Regions from separate parts of the Pseudoalteromonas sp. J2K-J599 genome, predicted to be linked through region 1. Evidence: predicted binding sites of a transcription regulator. Region 1 holds the regulator's gene; each other region holds the start of a gene.
The links. Region 1 encodes FliA, which starts transcription of late flagellar genes. Its sites were predicted from a motif close to CTAAAGNTNNNNNNNNNNNNGCCGATA; they were not measured.
Positions count from the first base shown of each region.

Region 2: pomA (flagellar motor protein PomA) is a predicted target of FliA. The motif match lies at 3,841-3,867, and genes of this name have one in related genera.
Region 3: AC5NT5_RS10580 (VC2046/SO_2500 family protein) is a predicted target of FliA. The motif match lies at 2,461-2,487, and genes of this name have one in related genera.

Region 1 is NZ_CM200271.1:1,074,537-1,080,846, reverse strand. Features, by position in the region: gene AC5NT5_RS04900 (chemotaxis protein CheA) at 1-2,052, opposite strand, end outside; gene AC5NT5_RS04895 (protein phosphatase CheZ) at 2,068-2,841, opposite strand; gene cheY (chemotaxis response regulator CheY) at 2,859-3,242, opposite strand; gene AC5NT5_RS04885 (RNA polymerase sigma factor FliA) at 3,283-3,993, opposite strand; gene AC5NT5_RS04880 (MinD/ParA family ATP-binding protein) at 4,020-4,880, opposite strand; gene flhF (flagellar biosynthesis GTPase FlhF) at 4,873-6,310, opposite strand, start outside.
Region 2 is NZ_CM200271.1:2,946,367-2,952,676, forward strand. Features, by position in the region: gene AC5NT5_RS13340 (DNA topoisomerase III) at 1-1,326, opposite strand, end outside; gene AC5NT5_RS13345 (hypothetical protein) at 1,372-1,878, opposite strand; gene AC5NT5_RS13350 (flagellar motor protein MotB) at 2,091-3,011, opposite strand; gene pomA (flagellar motor protein PomA) at 3,014-3,781, opposite strand; gene AC5NT5_RS13360 (exodeoxyribonuclease VII small subunit) at 4,103-4,345, shown strand; gene ispA ((2E,6E)-farnesyl diphosphate synthase) at 4,348-5,235, shown strand; gene dxs (1-deoxy-D-xylulose-5-phosphate synthase) at 5,341-6,310, shown strand, end outside.
Region 3 is NZ_CM200271.1:2,344,362-2,350,671, reverse strand. Features, by position in the region: gene AC5NT5_RS10600 (MHYT domain-containing protein) at 1-984, opposite strand, end outside; gene AC5NT5_RS10595 (M48 family metallopeptidase) at 1,301-1,999, shown strand; tRNA gene AC5NT5_RS10590 (tRNA-Tyr) at 2,191-2,275, opposite strand; tRNA gene AC5NT5_RS10585 (tRNA-Tyr) at 2,325-2,409, opposite strand; gene AC5NT5_RS10580 (VC2046/SO_2500 family protein) at 2,522-3,049, shown strand; gene AC5NT5_RS10575 (DUF6172 family protein) at 3,229-3,531, shown strand; gene AC5NT5_RS10570 (diguanylate cyclase) at 3,725-4,642, shown strand; gene AC5NT5_RS10565 (YchJ family protein) at 4,717-5,196, opposite strand; gene AC5NT5_RS10560 (SulA-like leucine-rich domain-containing protein) at 5,235-5,669, opposite strand; gene AC5NT5_RS10555 (tetratricopeptide repeat protein) at 5,968-6,310, opposite strand, start outside.

The sequences.
Region 1 (6,310 bases):
TTGTTGCGTACCAATTTGTACAATAACGACGTGACCTTTAGATTTTCGCTGAGAACGATCTGAGTCTTTTACTAACCAATGCTCAAGGTAAAATAACGGTATCGCCTTTTTACGCACAATAATTGTTAATTGCCCATCAACTACATTCGTCTTCGTTAAATCTAAATTGAATATCTCACTAACACCAGCCAGTGGTAACGCAAATGTTTGTGCGCCAACAACGACCATTAATGTCGGTAATATAGCCAAGGTAAGTGGTACTTTTATTTCTAAAATAGTACCGACACCAAGTTCAGACTGAATGCTTACTGAGCCATTAAGTTGCGTGATCTTAGTTTTAACTACGTCCATTCCTACACCACGGCCTGAAATATCAGATATTTCTTCTTTTGTAGAAAAGCCAGGTGCAAAAATCAGGTTATATGCTTCGGTGTCAGAAAGTCGACTCGCTTGGTCATGATCGAGTACGCCTTTACTAATTGCAATTTTTTTCAGTTTTTCAGCATCCATACCTGCACCATCATCTTTGATGGTTAGCAAAATATGGTCGCCCTCTTGAGACGCTGATAAAGTAACATTACCTGTTCTAGGCTTACCTGCAGCTTCACGGACAGCGGGCATTTCAATACCATGGTCAACTGAGTTTCTAACTAAATGCACAAGCGGATCGGCAAGTGCTTCAACTAAGTTTTTATCTAGATCCGTTTCTTCACCAATAAGCTTTAAATCAATATCTTTATTTAAGCTACGTGCTAAGTCGCGTACAACGCGAGGGAAGCGACCAAATACTTTCTTAATTGGTTGCATTCGCGTTTGCATAACCGCACCTTGAATATCCGCAGTCACCACATCTAAGTTAGAGATTGCTTTACCCATCGCTTCACTGTCTGAGTTAGTCGCTAAACTAACCAAACGATTTCGTACAAGAACTAACTCACCAACCATATTCATAATTTGATCGAGTCGTTTTGTATCTACGCGAACAGTGGTCTCTGCTGCTGGTGGCGCTGATTTTTTTGGAGCTGCTGCTGGTGGTACTTTAGCTACTGGCTTCTCTGGCGCTTTTTCAACTGGTTTTGGAGTAGGAGCTTTAGCTGGCTCAGCTTTTTTTACTGGTTCACTCACTTGTTTAGCTGGCGGTGAAACAGGTTCAGGTTGTTTTGCAGCTGGCGCACTTTCTATCGATTTAGGAGCAGTGCCTTTACCATGAAGTTCATCAAGAAGCGCTTCAAATTCGTCATCACTAATTTCATCATCTGATGAATTAACTGTATTTACAGCTGGTATAGCAGATTCTACAGGTGTTTTATTGGCATCATTTTGTTCAGGTTTGCTCGTAACTTCACCAAAACTGCCAACACCATGTAACTCGTCTAATAAGCTGTCAAATTCATCATCAGTAATATCACCACTAAAATCACTACTACTTGCTACTGGTTTTTCAACTGCAGGACCTTGTCCTTTACCGTGCAGCTCATCAAGTAAGCTTTCAAATTCGTCTTCAGTGATTTCATCTATTTCAGCATCGCTAACCGAAGGCGCTCCGCTAAATAGTTCATCAAATGCAAACGGATCTTCATCATCAGCTACCGGTGTATCCACCACTTCATTATGAGGTTGTTCAACCTCTGTTTGTGAAGAGGCTTCAGTGGCTTCGGCTTCTGTTGGAGGTAGACCTAAGATATGAAGAGTATGAAGTAATTCAGGATCTGCAGGTTCAGGCTTGTCTCTGTTTTGGATAGTCGCAAACATCTCATTAATGGTGTCTAGTGCTTGTAAAATAACATCCATTAACTCTGAGTTGACTGTTCGCACGCCTTGACGTAGTAAATCAAATACGTTTTCAGCACCGTGACAAGCATCAACAAGTTCTGTCATAGCTAAAAAGCCTGCACCACCTTTTACAGTGTGAAAACCTCTAAATATAGCGTTTAGTAACTCGGTATCTTCTGGATTATTTTCCAGCTCAACTAACTGTTCAGATAAAAGCTCTAGGATTTCTCCAGCCTCTACAAGAAAGTCTTGTAAAATATCTTCATCGACTTCAAACATGCAGTTACTCTCCTCTTAGAAGCCCAAACTTGATAAAAGATCATCAACTTCATCTTGATCAGATACAACATCATTACGCGATTCTTTATCAATAATAGGGCCTTCAGGACCTGCTAAAGTTTGTGTGGCAACTGGTTCTTTTATTTTTTGTTGTTCTACTTTATTCGCGGTGCTGTTACTGTCGTCTTGTTCAGCAAACGCAGTTAAAAGATGCAGTAAACTTTCTTCTACTTCCCTAACAAGTTCAATAACACGGCGAATAACTTGACCTGTTAAGTCTTGATAGTCTTGAGCCATTAATACATTTGTCATTAAGTTTTGAAGCTCATCAGTCTTATGATGAGAGTTGTTCATAAACTTATCGATGCTATGGCAAAGTTGCTTAAACTCACCAAGCTCAATCTCGCGGCTCATTAAACGATCCCATGTCGGTTTGATATGAGATATTTCGTCCGCTAACTGTTGGGCTATAGGAAGACTCGCCTCCACTGCATCCATTGTTTTATTAGCCGCATTTTCTGTCATTTCTATAACATAATTAAGCCGCTTTTTAGCATCTGGAATCGCATCTGTCGTTATATCAGTTAAGCGAGTATCAAGCTCAAAACTTTTAAGGGCTTCGTGCAGTTGACGAGTCAACTTTCCAACTTCAGCAAATAATTCAGACTGCTCTTTAGATGCAGCCTCTAAAATCAACTGATTTGCTTTGTCTTGCTCATCATTTTCTAAAAAAACAACGAGCTGACGAGCTTGTTCTAACGTTATTTGAGGCGCAGCTGGTGCTGGCATAAGCCTCTCCCCCATCATTAGCCTAAGCGTTCAAATACTTTTTCTAATTTAGTTTTTAATGTTCCAGCCGTAAATGGCTTAACAATATAACCATTAACACCAGCTTGCGCTGCAGCTATTATTTGTTCTTTTTTAGCCTCTGCCGTTACCATTAATACAGGGATATGTTTTAACTTATCGTCTGCACGTATTGCTCTTAAAAGATCAATACCCTGCATTCCAGGCATATTCCAATCCGTAACTACAAAATCAAACACTTGATTTTGCAACATAGGCAAAGCTGTAGACCCATCATCAGCTTCTTGAACGTTAGTGAAACCTAAGTCACGTAACAGGTTTTTTATAATGCGTCTCATTGTTGAAAAATCATCAACTACAAGAATTTTCATGTTTTTATCCAAAACATCCCCCAGTGAGGTATTAACCTTTGTTTACTTACTACTAATTTATCCAGTCATTGATTTTAGCTTTAAGCTTAATCATCGCCTGACCATGTATCTGACTTACACGCGATTCACTTACATCGAGTATATGTCCTATTTCTTTTAAATTCATTTCATCGTTGTAGTACAAAGAAAGCACCATTGCATCACGCTCTGGTAATGACTTAATTGCACTTAGCAAAGACTCATTAAACCTATCATTTTTAACATTATTAAAAGGTTTATCTTGTGCTAAATCTTGGCCTACAGGAGTAATAACATCCTCATCTACACCAAGGTCTTCAATGCCTAATATTTTACTCGTATTCGCATCATTTAAAATATGATGGTACTCATTGAGCGAAATTTCAAGTTTTTCAGCAACTTCTATGTCCGTTGGTTCGCGGTTCAGACTACTTTCGAGCTCAGTAATTGCTTCTGCAACTTGCCTGTTTTTACGGTGAACTGAACGAGGAGCCCAATCACCACGGCGCATTTCATCAAGCATAGCACCGCGAATACGAATACCTGCAAAAGTTTCAAAGCTTGCGCCTTTTGTTGCATCAAAGTTTTTCGAAGCTTCTATTAAGCCTATCATTCCTGATTGAATTAAATCATCAAGTTGAACGCTAGGTGGTAATCGAGCAATTAGATGACATGCCACTTTTTTAACAAGTGATGCATGCTTCTCAACAATCACATTTAAATTTTGTGTTGATTGATATCCCATAGCTCTATTCACCAGTGTTGTCATAATTAACCGTTTACTAGTTTCTCAATGAAAAACTCTAAATGCCCAGATGGTTGGTTGGGTATTGGCCATTTAACTGCTTTTGTTGCCAGCGTTTTAAACGCAAGAGCGGCTGGCGAATTTGGAAAGAGCTCTACTATTACTTTTTGACGACGTGTTGCTTTGCGCATATTTTCATCATAAGGAACCGTTGCTACTAGCTCCATTGATACATCTAAAAAGCGGTCGGTAACTTTAGATAGCTTTGCAAACAATTCAGTGCCTTCACGCATACTGCGCACCATATTGGCAACAATTTTAAATTTATAAACGCCGTGCTCACGACTTAATACTTTAATAAGTGCGTAAGCGTCGGTGATTGATGTCGGCTCATCGCATACAACAACCATTACATCTTGCGCTGCACGCGAGAAGCTCAGTACCATGTCTGAAATACCAGCAGCTGTATCTACAATTAAAATATCAAATTCGGTATTCAATTCGCTAAACGCACGAATTAGCCCAGCATGCTCAGATGGTGATAATTCAACCATACTTTGCGAACCCGATGTAGCGGGTACAATTTTAATTCCTGCAGGGCCTTCAACTAAAATTTCATCAAGCTCACATTCACCAGACAAGACATGTGACAAGTTACGCTCTACACGTAAACCAAGCATCACATCACAGTTTGCTAAACCCAAGTCAGCATCCAGCACTAATACTCGATTACCTTGCTGCCCAAGTGCAATAGCTGTATTTAGAGAAACATTTGTTTTCCCTACTCCACCTTTACCACCGGTTACAGCGATAACTTTTACGCCGTTGTTATTGTTTTGACTCATTTTGCGCAGGCCGCTTGCTTGATCTAATACTGTGTTAATCATACATCCCTACTGTGCTTGGCGCCACTGATTGGTGCCTTGAATGTTGTTCTTTTGTTCTTTTTAAATATAATTGCTCAGCCTTTTTAACTAGTTTCTCAGCATTTGCAACACGAATATCCTCTGGTACTCGTTGACCATTAGTAAGATACCCTATTGGAAGGCGATTTTGAATCGCAATACTAATAATCTCACCCAAACTTAATGATTCGTCTAACTTAGTGAAAATACAGCCACTTAACTGTACTTTTTTAAAGTGACGTACAGTTTCTTGCAATACATTAATTTGTGCTGTCGCGCTAAGTACTAAGTAGCTGCGAATATCTACACGTTGGTTACGCATTAACGTGTTTAATTGCTCAGTTAAACGTAAATCTCGCTGGCTCATACCTGCTGTGTCAATTAATACTAGACGTTTATTTCGTAAATGATATAAAACTTCAGCTAATTCATTAGCATCTTTAACTTGCTTAACACCACAACCAATAATACGACCATATGTTGCAAGTTGTTCATAAGCACCAATTCTGTATGTATCAGTGGTTATTAACGCCACTTTATCGGCACCATATTTTTGTGCGCCTAGAGCTGCAAGCTTAGCAACAGTCGTTGTTTTACCCACACCAGTTGGACCCACTAACGCATATACACCACCTTGGCGAAGTATTTCATTATTGGTTGTTTGCATTTGATCTTCGACCATAGTTAACAATGCTTTCCAACCTTGCTTACGAGACACATCATCAGGTACAAAACATGCCATTTGCTGTGCTACTTCTTTATCGATACCCATACCGACTAAACGGTCAACCATACAAGCGCGTGTTGGATCGCGACGCGCCATATCTTGCTGCATCAAGCCTGATACTTGGTGCTCAAGTAATTGACGAATTGCGTTCATTTCTTCACGCATTGTTGTCATTTCTTCGCTTTCATTATTAGGTGCTTGTTGGCGAGTGGTTACGGGGCTATCTAAATCATCAAAGTCGCGGTCTAAATCATCAAAACCTAAGCTATCCGCTTGAGTTTGTGGACGAACTGGCGCAGCAGCTTCAGGAGCAAACATATTTTTAGTACGCTGCCCCATATCTGGTTCTTGATAGTTATCAGTAGTATCAATACCCGATTGTGAAAACATTGATGCAAGCTCAGGAGAACGAGGACGCGGTGATTGACGCTCTAATAATGCTTGTAGGCTGTCAGCAACTTTTGCTTGAGGCTCAGGCTTGGCACGCTGTGGCTCTGGTTTTACAAAATTATGCATGCTTTGTTGTGGCGCCTGAGTACGCGGCTCTGCAGGGCGTTGTGGTTGCGCTGCTACTTTAGGGGCTGCTTTGTCATAATCAACTGCCGCTACAATTTCTACACCGTTAGCCAGTTTTTTATTTGACATAATAACCGCATCAACACCTAACTCATCTTTAACTTCTTTA
Region 2 (6,310 bases), 1.9 Mb from region 1:
TTGCTTTGCATTTGCCTTAAAAAGCCCACCAGCAATAATTACCTCAGCTTTAGTTTCGTTATATATATAGTCGGGATAAAACTGAATTAAGTAATGACGGCTTATTAATTGATATACCTTTGCTTCGTCACCGCTCAAACTCGCTGACTTTAACTGCTTAGCCGTAGGCACAATGGCATGATGGGCAGCTACTTTTGAATCGTTAAAACATTTACTATGCTTTTTTACATCAGCCCCGTTTACTAATTCACTGCTTTGCCCCCCATTTGCACTTATTGCCTTTAAAATAGCAGATGCTTCTTGATGGTGATCTTTGGGTAAATAACGATTATCTGAGCGTGGGTAAGTAATTAGTTTATGACGTTCGTAAAGTATTTGGCAAATATCCAATACTTTTTGAGCTGGCATACCAAATGCTTTAGCGGCATCTATTTGCAGAGCAGATAAATTATAAGGTAATGGAGCACTTTGCTTTTTTTGTTTTTGGTCGAGTGAAATAAGCTCAGCACTTTGCCTTGTAATACGTGAAGCAACATTTTCTGCAAGAGCTTTGTTAAGTATTCGCCCTTCTTCATCTTGATGTGGCTCACATGCTTTGCTTGGAACCCACTTAGCTATGAATGGTTGATTATCTGGAGTAAGCAAATGCGCCAATACATCGTAAAAAGGCTTAGATACAAAGTTCGCTATTTCGTTATCTCTATTAACAACAAGACCTAAAATAGGGGTTTGTACTCGCCCTACCGAAAGTACATTACCAAACCCTGCTTTTTGCCCTGCTAACGTATATGCACGCGTTAAATTCATACCAAATAGCCAATCAGCACGAGAGCGCGCTAAAGCAGATACACTTAACGGAATAAAATCTCGATTAGAACGCATAGTACCCAGTGATTTTTTTACTGCGGACAAATTTAAATCACTAATGAGTAAACGTTGCGTACTCTGCTTTTTAGCCTGACTTATTTTGGCTTCTTCTATTACTTGATCGACTAGTAGCTGGCCTTCACGGTCTGGATCGCCAGCGTGAATAAGTTGCGAGGCCTGTTTAATTAATTTTTTTAAAACAGTGAGCTGTTTGCGAGTTTTGGTTTTGGCTTTTAACTTCCACTGTTCAGGTATTATAGGTAAGTGTTCAAACTGCCATTTTTTAAAGCGCTCATCATAGTCATCGGGTTCTGCTTGTTCTAGCAAATGCCCAATACACCACGATACACAATCGCCATTAGCGACTTCTATATAACCATCATGTTTTTTATGTGGTTTTGGTAAGGCATCAGCAATTGCTCTGCCTAGTGATGGTTTTTCTGCAATGTAGAGTTTCATGGGAGTCGCTCACTCACTGTTTATATAAACAGTAGTTTAGCACAGCTATTTTGAAGGTGGGGAGTTTTCTATTTTTGACTTTACACTACCTTGCTTAGTGAAAAGGATAATTAAAGGTAAATAGCATACAACCACCGTGGCAATATTGATAAATGGCATTAGGGTCTGATAAATAACGGTACTGTAAGCTAAATCCCACAAATGGCGGTCAACTAATCGGAATAGTTGTAATATAGGTGCGCCAATAACAACTAGTTGCCCAATAACACATTGCCATAAATAAACTTTATCCTTTATACCCCAGTAAGCTATAAGTGCCATCCAAATAATATCTGTGATCGCCCAAACTAAATAACGATAAATATAAATGTCATCAAACGCTCGTAGGCTTGAAGCAGTTAGGTTACCAAAGAGGAAAAAAGCTGCGGTAAGTAATACAAATCGAAAGGCTAGGCGATCTTTAAATACAAAAAATATAAAAATAGCCGGACTTAGCATTAAAACCCAGCTTTTGCTTAAAATACTAACAATATATAAAAACCATTCAGGCAAAATACTCTGCCCTATTTTGTTTTTTTATCGTCATCAGTACCATCACCATTACCCGGCATGTCGCAATATTTATTGATTATTTTCACAGGCACTCCATTACATATGTTAAGGAAATGTACTGTAAGCTAAAATGACGAAATTGCCAAGATACTTAAGGCAATTAAGTACCTTAAATCAAAACAAACATAGTGAAATATAACACAAGCAATAACTTAGCGCACATCAATAGGAGCAGACTCTTTAGCCTTACCTTGCAGGATTGATATTTCTACTCGACGGTTTCTTCGGCGATCTTCATTTGAATCGTTTGGAACAAGTGGACGAGTATCAGCTCGCCCCACTACCATCATGCGGTTTTTATCAAACCCTTGCACCGTTTGCAGCTCGCTTGCTACAGCTACAGCTCGCTTTGACGATAAGTCCCAATTATTAATATATAGCTCATTCGATACCTGAAAATCGTCGGTATGGCCAGATACAGTTATTTCGCCAGGTACATCTTTTAACAGTACACCAATATCTTGAATTATGGGTTTAAACTTAGGTTGTAAAAATGCACTACCCGAAGGAAATGAACCATTCTCTCTAATACGAATAATTATTTGCTGCCCTAAAGATTCAAGCTCAATTGCACCATCTATTATTTGCTTTTCAAGCTGCTGCGCGATTTTTTTAACGAGCTCGTTAGTTTGTTCCTGATCGGCCGCTGAAGTTGCTTGCTCTGACGATTGCTCTTGAGAAGTACTACGAGATTCGCCACCACGTTTGTCCCCGCGTTGTTCTTGCCTGCCACCAGCTGAGCTTTCATCTCCAGCCTGAAACTCTAACATTTGTTGAGTCATTTCTACTGTTTGTTGTTGAATAGTTTCTATTGGAGTGGGTTCTGGTTTGCCTGGGGTAAACTCCATAGCAATAACAGAGGTACCTTTTGGGATATCTTTTACTTCAATTTTATTCTGCACACCAAAAGCAAACTTCATAGAGCCCGCAATTTGTTTAAACTTAAGTACATCCATTTCTGAAAACGCAAGCAAGAGTACAAAAAAGCACATTAACAGTGACATTAAATCGGCAAATGTTCCCATCCATGCTGGTAGGCCTGGTGGTGGGCATTTGCACTCTTGATCAGACATAATTACTCCTCGGTATCTACTTTGCGTTTAGATTCAGCTAAGTAATTTTTCAAAATACCTTCGATTACTTTTGGATTTTGGCCATCTTGTATACCTAAAATAGCATCTAAAATTAAACGCTGATTCATAGCCTCTTCGTCTTTACGTAGTTCAAGTTTTACCTGAATAGGAATTGCCACAACATTGGCTAAAAACGCACCATATAAAGTTGTTAAAAGCGCTACCGCCATTGCCGGGCCAATTGCTTTTGGGTCATCCATGTTAGATAACATTGCAACTAAGCCAATTAGAGTACCAATCATTCCCATTGCTGGTGCAATATCGGCTAATGACTTAAATAAGCCTGCGCCCATTTCATGTCGAGTAGTGGTTAAAGAGATATCTTTTTGAAGTGTGGCGCGAACAACATCTGCGTCATGGCCATCAACAAGCATGTCGACGCCTTTGCGCATAAATGGATTTGGGATTTCAGCTTCTTCGAGTGCTAAAAACCCCCCTTTACGAGCTGAATCAGCAAGTTCTACTGCTTTTTCAATAAGCTCTTCTGGCGTTTCAATTTTAAACATAAACGCTTTAGCAACAACTTTACCTATACCCAAAAACTGCGACATGGTGAAATTTGATAAAACAATGAAAAGTGAACCACCAAATACAATTACACTAGAAGGAGCATCGGCAAACATAGCCATTTCACCGCTACTACTCATAAACATAGACATGACAATTAAGCCAATTGCGCCTAGGATCCCGATTATGGTTGCTAAATCCACATTTCCTCCAGAAGTTTCATGCTTAATGGCCTTATCATAAACTTTTATTATTAACTGCTTATCGGCAACATATTGAATTGCTTAAGCCATTTTTATAAATAAACATAAAAAGCAGCCTTTAGCACTATTTTAGATCAAGTTATAAGGGCTACCTAATTATCAATTGATTTATTAAACTAACAGACCGCTATTAAGGCTTTATTAATACACTTGAAATATAATTTAACGTTATAAAGGTAAAAAACCAATATCATCCTTTGACCTAGTTTAGCATTCCCCCTAAAATTGACCCCTAAATTTATTATGTAAGCTGAAATAAAGATGGCGACTAAAAAACCTGAAAACTTAAGTTTCGAACAAGCACTAGAAGAATTATCTACAATCGTTAGTGACATGGAACAAGGTGACTTATCGCTTGAGCAATCGTTAAAGCAATTTGAGCGTGGAATTGCATTAGCAAGTGCTTCATCAGGTAAATTACAGCAAGCAGAACAAAAAGTATCAATTTTGATGGGGAATGGCGAAAAGTCAGTTCTTACGAATTTTGATAATGATATGGAATAGCTGTGAGCATAAATAATTATATCGAACGTGCTCAAAAAGATGTAGTAGCGACCTTACAACAGCATTTTAAACAGCCTCTCGATACTGAAGAAACAGTCAAGAACGCCACCCAGTATGGATTATTTAATGGCGGTAAAAGATTACGTCCATTTTTAGTTTATGCCACAGGTAAAATGCTCGGTGCAAACCAGCAAGACTTACATGTACTTGCAGCTGCAATTGAGTGTATCCATAGCTATTCGCTAGTTCATGATGATTTGCCCGCTATGGACGATGACGACTTACGCCGTGGCCGCCCTACTTGCCACATAGAATTTGGCGAGGCAAATGCAATTTTAGCCGGTGATGCCCTACAAACACTCGCCTTTGAGCTTATTGCGAATCACAAATTTACATGCTCGTCGCAAACACAAGTAAAAATGATTGCTACGCTTGCCAACGCATCAGGCCTTGAGGGCATGGTAGGCGGACAAGGTCTTGACATAGCAGCAACAGATAAAGTAATTACCGTACAAGAGCTTGAGCGAATACATAAGCTAAAAACCGGAGCTTTAATTAATTGTGCAATTACACTTGGTGCACTGTGCAGTGAAAAGGCAGATCAACAAACCTTAGAAAATTTAAGCATTTTTGGGTATGCTATAGGGCTGGCGTTTCAAGTACACGACGACATTTTAGATGTTGAAGGCGATACGGTTACTTTAGGTAAACCACAAGGCTCCGATATTGCCGCGAATAAAGCGACATATCCGGCGTTATTAGGTATGCTAGGCGCTAAAGAAAAGGCGCAAAATTTAATACAACAAGCCCATGAAGCGTTGGCAAATATAGATGCTGACACAACACTTCTTGCGTCGCTAGCAAATTACCTAATTGAGCGTGACCACTAATTTTTGCTCATACGTATTGCAATTAGCACTGACATTATTACTCAACATTAATTATTCGTAAAAGCTTTGAATGAATTAATGTTAGCGAAGGATATATATAAAACCATGACACTTGATAGTAGCAAGTATCCATTACTTAATTTGGTTGACGAGCCAGCCCAATTGCGTGACTTAGCGCAAGACAAACTCCCTGCATTTAGCAATGAGCTGCGCGATTATTTACTCAACTCAGTATCGCAAAGTAGCGGTCATCTAGCGTCTGGTTTAGGGACGGTTGAACTAACCGTTGCGCTACATTATGTTTATAACACTCCAGACGATCGCCTAGTTTGGGATGTGGGTCACCAAGCTTATCCACATAAAATCCTTACAGGTCGTCGCGACCAAATGCACACTATTCGCCAAAAAGACGGTTTGCACCCTTTTCCTTTTCGCGATGAAAGCCAATACGATACGTTTAGCGTAGGTCATTCAAGCACCTCTATTTCAGCTGCCTTAGGTATGTCTATTGCCGCCCAAAAAGAAGGCAAAGGTCGAAAATCTGTAGCCATTATTGGTGACGGAGCTATCACCGCAGGCATGGCATTTGAAGCGATGAATCATTTAGGCGATGTAAAATCAGACATGCTTATTATTTTAAATGATAACGAAATGTCGATTTCAGAAAATGTTGGCGCATTAACAAATCACTTTGCCCGAATTTTATCAGGTAGCTTTTATACTAACATTCGTGAAGGCAGTAAAAAGTTACTCTCAGGTGTGCCTCCGGTAAAGCAACTTGCCAGTAAAATGGAAGAGCACATTAAGGGCATGATGATCCCGGGGACCTTCTTTGAAGAATTAGGCCTAAATTACATAGGCCCAATTGATGGTCACGATGTAAACATGCTTGTAGATACATTGCGTAATATGCGTAATTTAAAAGGCCCACAGCTTTTACATATAAAAACGCAAAAAGGTAAGGGCTACAAACCGGCTGAAGCCGATCCTATTGGCTACCATGGTGTACCAAAATTCGATCCGAGCACAACTAGCCTGCCTAAATCTAAACCTAGCGCTGCTACTTTTTCAAAAG
Region 3 (6,310 bases), 1.3 Mb from region 1:
GTGGTGCTTGGCAATGTTATCGTCCATTAGCATTTTTACGTTTTTGCCTTGAACTTGGTTTTCTTGCCAGCCAAAAATTTTACTTGCGGCTTCATTAAAACTTAAAATAATACCAGCATGGTCAATGGTAACAATGCCATCTATAGCGGTACCTAAAATAGCATTTAGACGGGATTCTTTTGCCGACTTCTCCTCAAGTAGCATGCGATAGCGAACCATACCATTTATTACACCAACCACGCTTGTAATCGCGATAGTTGCTGTGGCGACTGCAATGGCGATAAAAGTTAGTCCTGCGGTTGCGTTAGCATCATCATAGATTAGTGGCGATGTAGCTACAAAACGTGTAGCGGCCATACCCATATAGTGCATACCAGCAACAGCACACCCTAAAATAACAGCGCTAATTGAGTTATTTTGAAGAGGTGATAAAGAGGGTAAAAAACGCTCAAGATTAAAGCGACTGTAAAGGGCTATAAAGGAGAGGGTTACAGCAACAATGATTGATAACGCAAATATCAATGGATCATATCTAAGTAAAGGAGCAAGATCCATTGCAGCCATGCCGCTATAATGCATAGTGCCAATGCCAGCTCCTAGTAACACGGAGCAAATCGACAATATTTTTAGATTCCCTTTACTATTTACTAGCATTGATACAGCGTACTGACATGCTATAAATGCTGGTATAAAAGAAAGGAGAGTGATTGTTGGATCATAATCAATATTAGTACACAGTGAAAAGGCAAGCATACCAATAAAGTGCATACTCCAAATACCAGCCGAAAAAACAGTAGCAGCGGTCACATTTGCTAAACGTTGGTAGCTAGGAAATTGAGTTTCTTTTGCGAGCTCTATAAGTCGAATGGTGAAAAAGGCTGCAAAAATAGCAATTAGCAATGACATTGAAACTAATAGAGGATCGTAAACGCCATTAATGATTAAGCTAGGATCTTGGTCTGTGATAAAAAAAGCTGATAACATAATGGCTCAAAATATAATCTTTATTTATCAAGTCTAATCTAATTAATTAATAAATAAACCGTTAATTCAATGAAGTGAATAAAATAACGAATTTATTACTTTTAGTTTTCTTTTATTTATCAGGGATTAGTTTTTTAGTTGGTGTTTTTTATTCTAATGTATTGCCTGTCACAGGACTAAGTTAGATTTATATGGTCATATTTAAGTTTCTATCGAGTAACCTTAAGAAAACTAATGAATTGGCTTAACTAAGCGAAAATTACACTTTATTTGGTTTTATTAATTGCTGGTGAATTTTCTCGTAGCAATATCATTAATGAGTATGAAAGTGTTTGAATATCAGTTAAAGAAAAGTATAAAACGTAAAACGGTTGCCATTAAAGTACATAACAAAAAGGTGACTGTATATGCCCCTCAGTTTGTTAGTAACAAACACATTCAAGAATGGCTTTTTGATAAGCAGGTGTGGGTAAATGCTCAATTAACTAAACAGCACAATATTGCTGATAACAGACAGAACCCGCTCAAAGACAAACAAATTTTAATCTTTGATAGCATTGTAAACATAGAATTTAAGCAAGGTACTAAGTCCGAAGTACTAAACTGTAACGACAGCTTGCTTATTACACACTCTTCGCGCGTTAAAAATACTTCGCAAAAATATCAGCAACTTCTTGAAGAATATTTAAAAGAGCAACTAACTGCATATATAGAAATGCGTTTAGCGTACTTCTGCGCACAAATGGGTGAAGAATTACCTACGAGTCTAAAAGTAGCTATTTATAAGCGAAAGTGGGGAAGTTGTAATAGTAAGCGAGAGCTAACATTTAATTTGCATTTAATCGGAGCGCCTTATCATGCTATTGATTATGTGATTGTCCACGAGTTAGCGCATTTACGTCACTTAAACCACAGTAAAGCTTTTTGGCAACACGTTGAGCATTTTCTTCCTAATTATAAAGCATCATCAACATGGCTAAAGAAAAACAGTATGAGTTTACAATGGGTGTTTTGAAGTTAACCTGAATATAGGAATATAGGAATATAGGAATATAGGAATATAGGAATATAGGAATATAGGAATATAGGAATATAGGAATATAGGAATATAGGAATATAGGAATATAGGAATATAGGAATATAGGAATATAGGAATATAGGAATATAGGAATATAGGAATATAGGAATATAGGAATAGTAGAGAAGTGGTGGAGGGAGCTGGATTCGAACCAGCGAAGGCTGAGCCGTCAGATTTACAGTCTGATCCCTTTGGCCGCTCGGGAACCCCTCCACACTAATTTTATTGCATTTGGCCCCACTTAACTTAGCGGTAAGAAAAGTGGTGGAGGGAGCTGGATTCGAACCAGCGAAGGCTGAGCCGTCAGATTTACAGTCTGATCCCTTTGGCCGCTCGGGAACCCCTCCAATGCAACGGCGCTGATAATAGCAAATTGCGTATTTAAGTAAAGAAAAAAGCTAAAGAAAATTGAAATAAAGCCGATAAATATCTATCAGTTACCACAATCGACTAAAGACTATGCAAATAGATGATTTGTTAATCACAGAGAGTCAGTTAAACAGTAGGCTCAATAATAGTGTGCATGAAAATCGCCGTGGCGAATTTTCTCTACTATTAGCGATGCTGTCACATGACGCACTCGACTTTAGCCAATTTCATTTACCAAAAACTGAAATAGATAATTTAGTTATAGAAGAAGAGGCATTAAGAAAGCAATTTGGCGCAGGTCCAAAGCAACTTTTAGCCCCTGATGAATACAATATGTTGGTTGGACAGTTTAATGCCTCATTAATATCTCAAGAAGGGGAGCGCTGTGGTATGACAAGTATTAAGTTAAGGCAATGCTTAAGCCCTGAACCACTTGCGATTAGAAATGATGATAAGCATATTCCACTTAATATAATAGATAACTGTGAGCTTGCTGTCAGAAGAAGAATTAAAAGCGAACAAACACAACTTGCGAATCCTCTTATAGATGCAGCTGCTTTTTACGACAGCCTTAATAATGATGCAATACATCAACCACTTCAGCTTATTGCGGTGTGATATATGATTGTAATAATCATCAGTTAATATATGCTTTATAACGGGTCTGCTTTATATATTTGCTAATAATTGATTTAATGAAAAAAAAGCATCCAAAAATTAAATGCAATTGCTATAATGGCGTCAAATGGTATGACATGAAATGCCATTATCATTAAACCAAGGTAATTAGGAACGTAATGAAGAAAACATTCACGCTAAATCACGAGAAAATCAAATACCCTCGTATGGTTGATGCTGCAAAGCACGAAGTGAAAAAATATTTGAAAAGAGAGCGTAATAAAACGCTACCTGAAGATGCTGACTATTGGGCATTTGACTGTAAGTTTGGTAACACAGCTGAAGATGCGCAAGTTGTGCACGTTGCTGAATTAAGTAACCAAATTGGCGAAATTGAAAAGCAAGGTTTGACCTCTTTCTACGTAGAGATTTTAGCTCGACCTGCTCAACGTCAGCAATTAGATTTAGATGATGACGAATAATACTTAACTAAATTAAGTATTCGAAGTTTTAAAATGAGCCCAAGTGGCTCATTTTTTGTTTTTATGCATTAGAGATTCACCATAAATCATTTTTATTAGTAACTAATAAGTAGAATTTTATTTTATTAACATTTGCATAACAAAATATAGTGATATAGGGTGTGTTTAATTAAAAAAACAAAACAGTTGTACCATGCCTATAAATTACTCTGACCACCAATTGAAATTAAGCTTAAAGAGCTCTAAGGTACTTGTCGTTGATGATCAGCTATTAAGCTTAATTGTATTAAAAAAAATATTATCAGAGCATTTTAGTGTAACAACAACGAGCTGTGGTGAGGATGCGATTGAAATTTGTAAACATAATCCGCCAGATATAATACTACTCGATATTAATATGGAAGGAATGAGTGGTATTGAAACATGTCTAAAATTAAAAAATATATCTGAAACACAAGATATCCCCGTTATTTTTGTAACCTCATCTGAAAATCAAGAAGAAGAGTGCTGGGAAGCAGGGGCTGTAGATTTTATAAAGAAACCAACTAACTCGGAAACTTTATATAGAAGAGTGCGCGCCCATATCACGATGAAACTTCAACATGACTTACTCAATCAAAAAGTATTTCTAGATGATTTAACAAAGGTATTCAATCGTCGTTATTTTGATGCGCATTTTTCTAAAATGGAACGAAGCGCCTTACGAGAAAAAGTCGACTATGCACTATTACTCATTGATATAGATTACTTTAAGCAATACAATGATATCTATGGTCATGTGCAGGGGGATACGGTGTTAAACCTAGTAGCACAAACTATTACTAATAGTTTGCAAAGGCCAACCGACTTTGTTGCGCGTTACGGCGGCGAAGAGTTTGTAGTTGTTCTACCGCATACAAGCACTGAAGGTGCAATTTGTGTTGCTGATAAAATTAAACAAAATGTGGCCGATTTAGGAATATTACACAAATATTCAGAATATGATTTTGTGACTATTAGTATTGGCGGTGCAACCCTACAACCATACGTAAATAACAAAAACACGTTGCAGATCGCAGATGAAAAAATGTATGAGTCTAAAATGCAAGGGCGTAACAAAGTGTGTTTTTAAGTTTAGTTAGCTAATAAATCACTCTGCCACTTAAAAACACCTTTTAGGTGATAAATATTAAATAAGATTATTTATTACATGCTATGACATTTTTTGTATTTGTTATTGCTACCGCATGGGCAGTTATCATTTCTGCCTACTTTAATATCTTCAACAGGATATATAGTGCCATCTAAATAACGCCATTGAGTGTTTTCTTTAATAAACTGCGATTTTTCATGAAGCTCACAAAATAAGTTTTGATAAAAATATTGGGCTTTAAATTCTACAGTTCCAGTATCGCCATCATGGCTTGAGTCAATTAAATCAAGATTTATAAATCGGCAGCTGTTAGCAAAATCATTGATTTCTTTAATCGGATTCTCAGCTTGTTTTTCTTTTGCGTAGGTTTGATAAACATATTTTGCATTTTTAATAACATAAGCGCTGAATCGTGAGCGCATAAGTTGTTCAGGAGTGTCAGCTTGCTTTACAGATAAGTGAAGCGGCTCGCAGCAATCGGCATAATTGTGCCCACTGCTGCAAAAACATAGTATGGCATTGAGTGAAGTCATAATAATAATACAAAGTCTAAAACATTAGTTTAACAAGCTTATTGAGCGAGTGGTATCTCTGTTGTTTGTGCGTTTTTAGTAAAACAGTATAATTTTGTATGCGTTTTACTTAAATCGAACGATAGATTTGTAAGTAGTTGGTTATTAACTATATCGGTCCAGGTGATTACCGCTGCAAAGTTTCCATTATGTAACGCAGAATTTAATACATACTCTAGATTTACCAGGTGCTTCTGTCTAATAACAAGTAATTTACTTGTATCAATAGAGCATGAGTCAAGTAAAGCTTTGCTCGGTACATGATCTGGCGCAATTAATAACGTCCATGCATTAGAGCTATTGTATTGGTGTAATACTTTTAAAAGCTCAAAGGTCGCTGAAATTTCATCTTCAATTTGGATCAAATTTACGCAATCGCTTTGCTCGTCTTGTTGGTAACTTTTAACTGTTCTTACGGTAATAGGCTGTAACATAGTTTCACTCACTGGGTTTTTATACAGTATTCATATACAGTAGTTTATACAGTGCTTTCGTGCAAGCATTTTATGCTATTTATTTGTACAGTTATTCAGCCTTTGATTATTGTTTTTTATTTTTAAATCTATAATTCTTTATTAATCAAGTTGTTATAGGCTTGTTTTTGAGAAGGTTGTTTTAAAATAAATTTTTGAGTAGTGTCTTCATTTGTGGGTTTTATACTGTGTAGGAGTATCTTTGTAACTATATACAGTATTTTTCAACACTGTATACAGTACTTATAACTTAGTTGGTTTATGTGTTTTCACTCGTGCGAGGGATCATATGAGAAAACTGGAGTTGGTGAATTTGTTCGTACAAACTTGCTGCATAACATTGAGCATCTTTAAATCGCTTAGTTTCGATATGTTTGCGTATATCTGTAACCGCTGCAGTGGCAGGTGCATACCCTTGGCTACTCGCTAAGCTCAACCACGCTACAGCATGAAATACACTTTGTGGCACGCCTTCACCTTTTACAAAAAATAAACCTAAATAAAACTGTGCTCTATGGTTTCCTGCCATTGCAGCAAGGCGCATCCATTTTGCAGCCAATGGAGCTTGATTATTTTTTAAATAATATAGGGCTTTATTAATA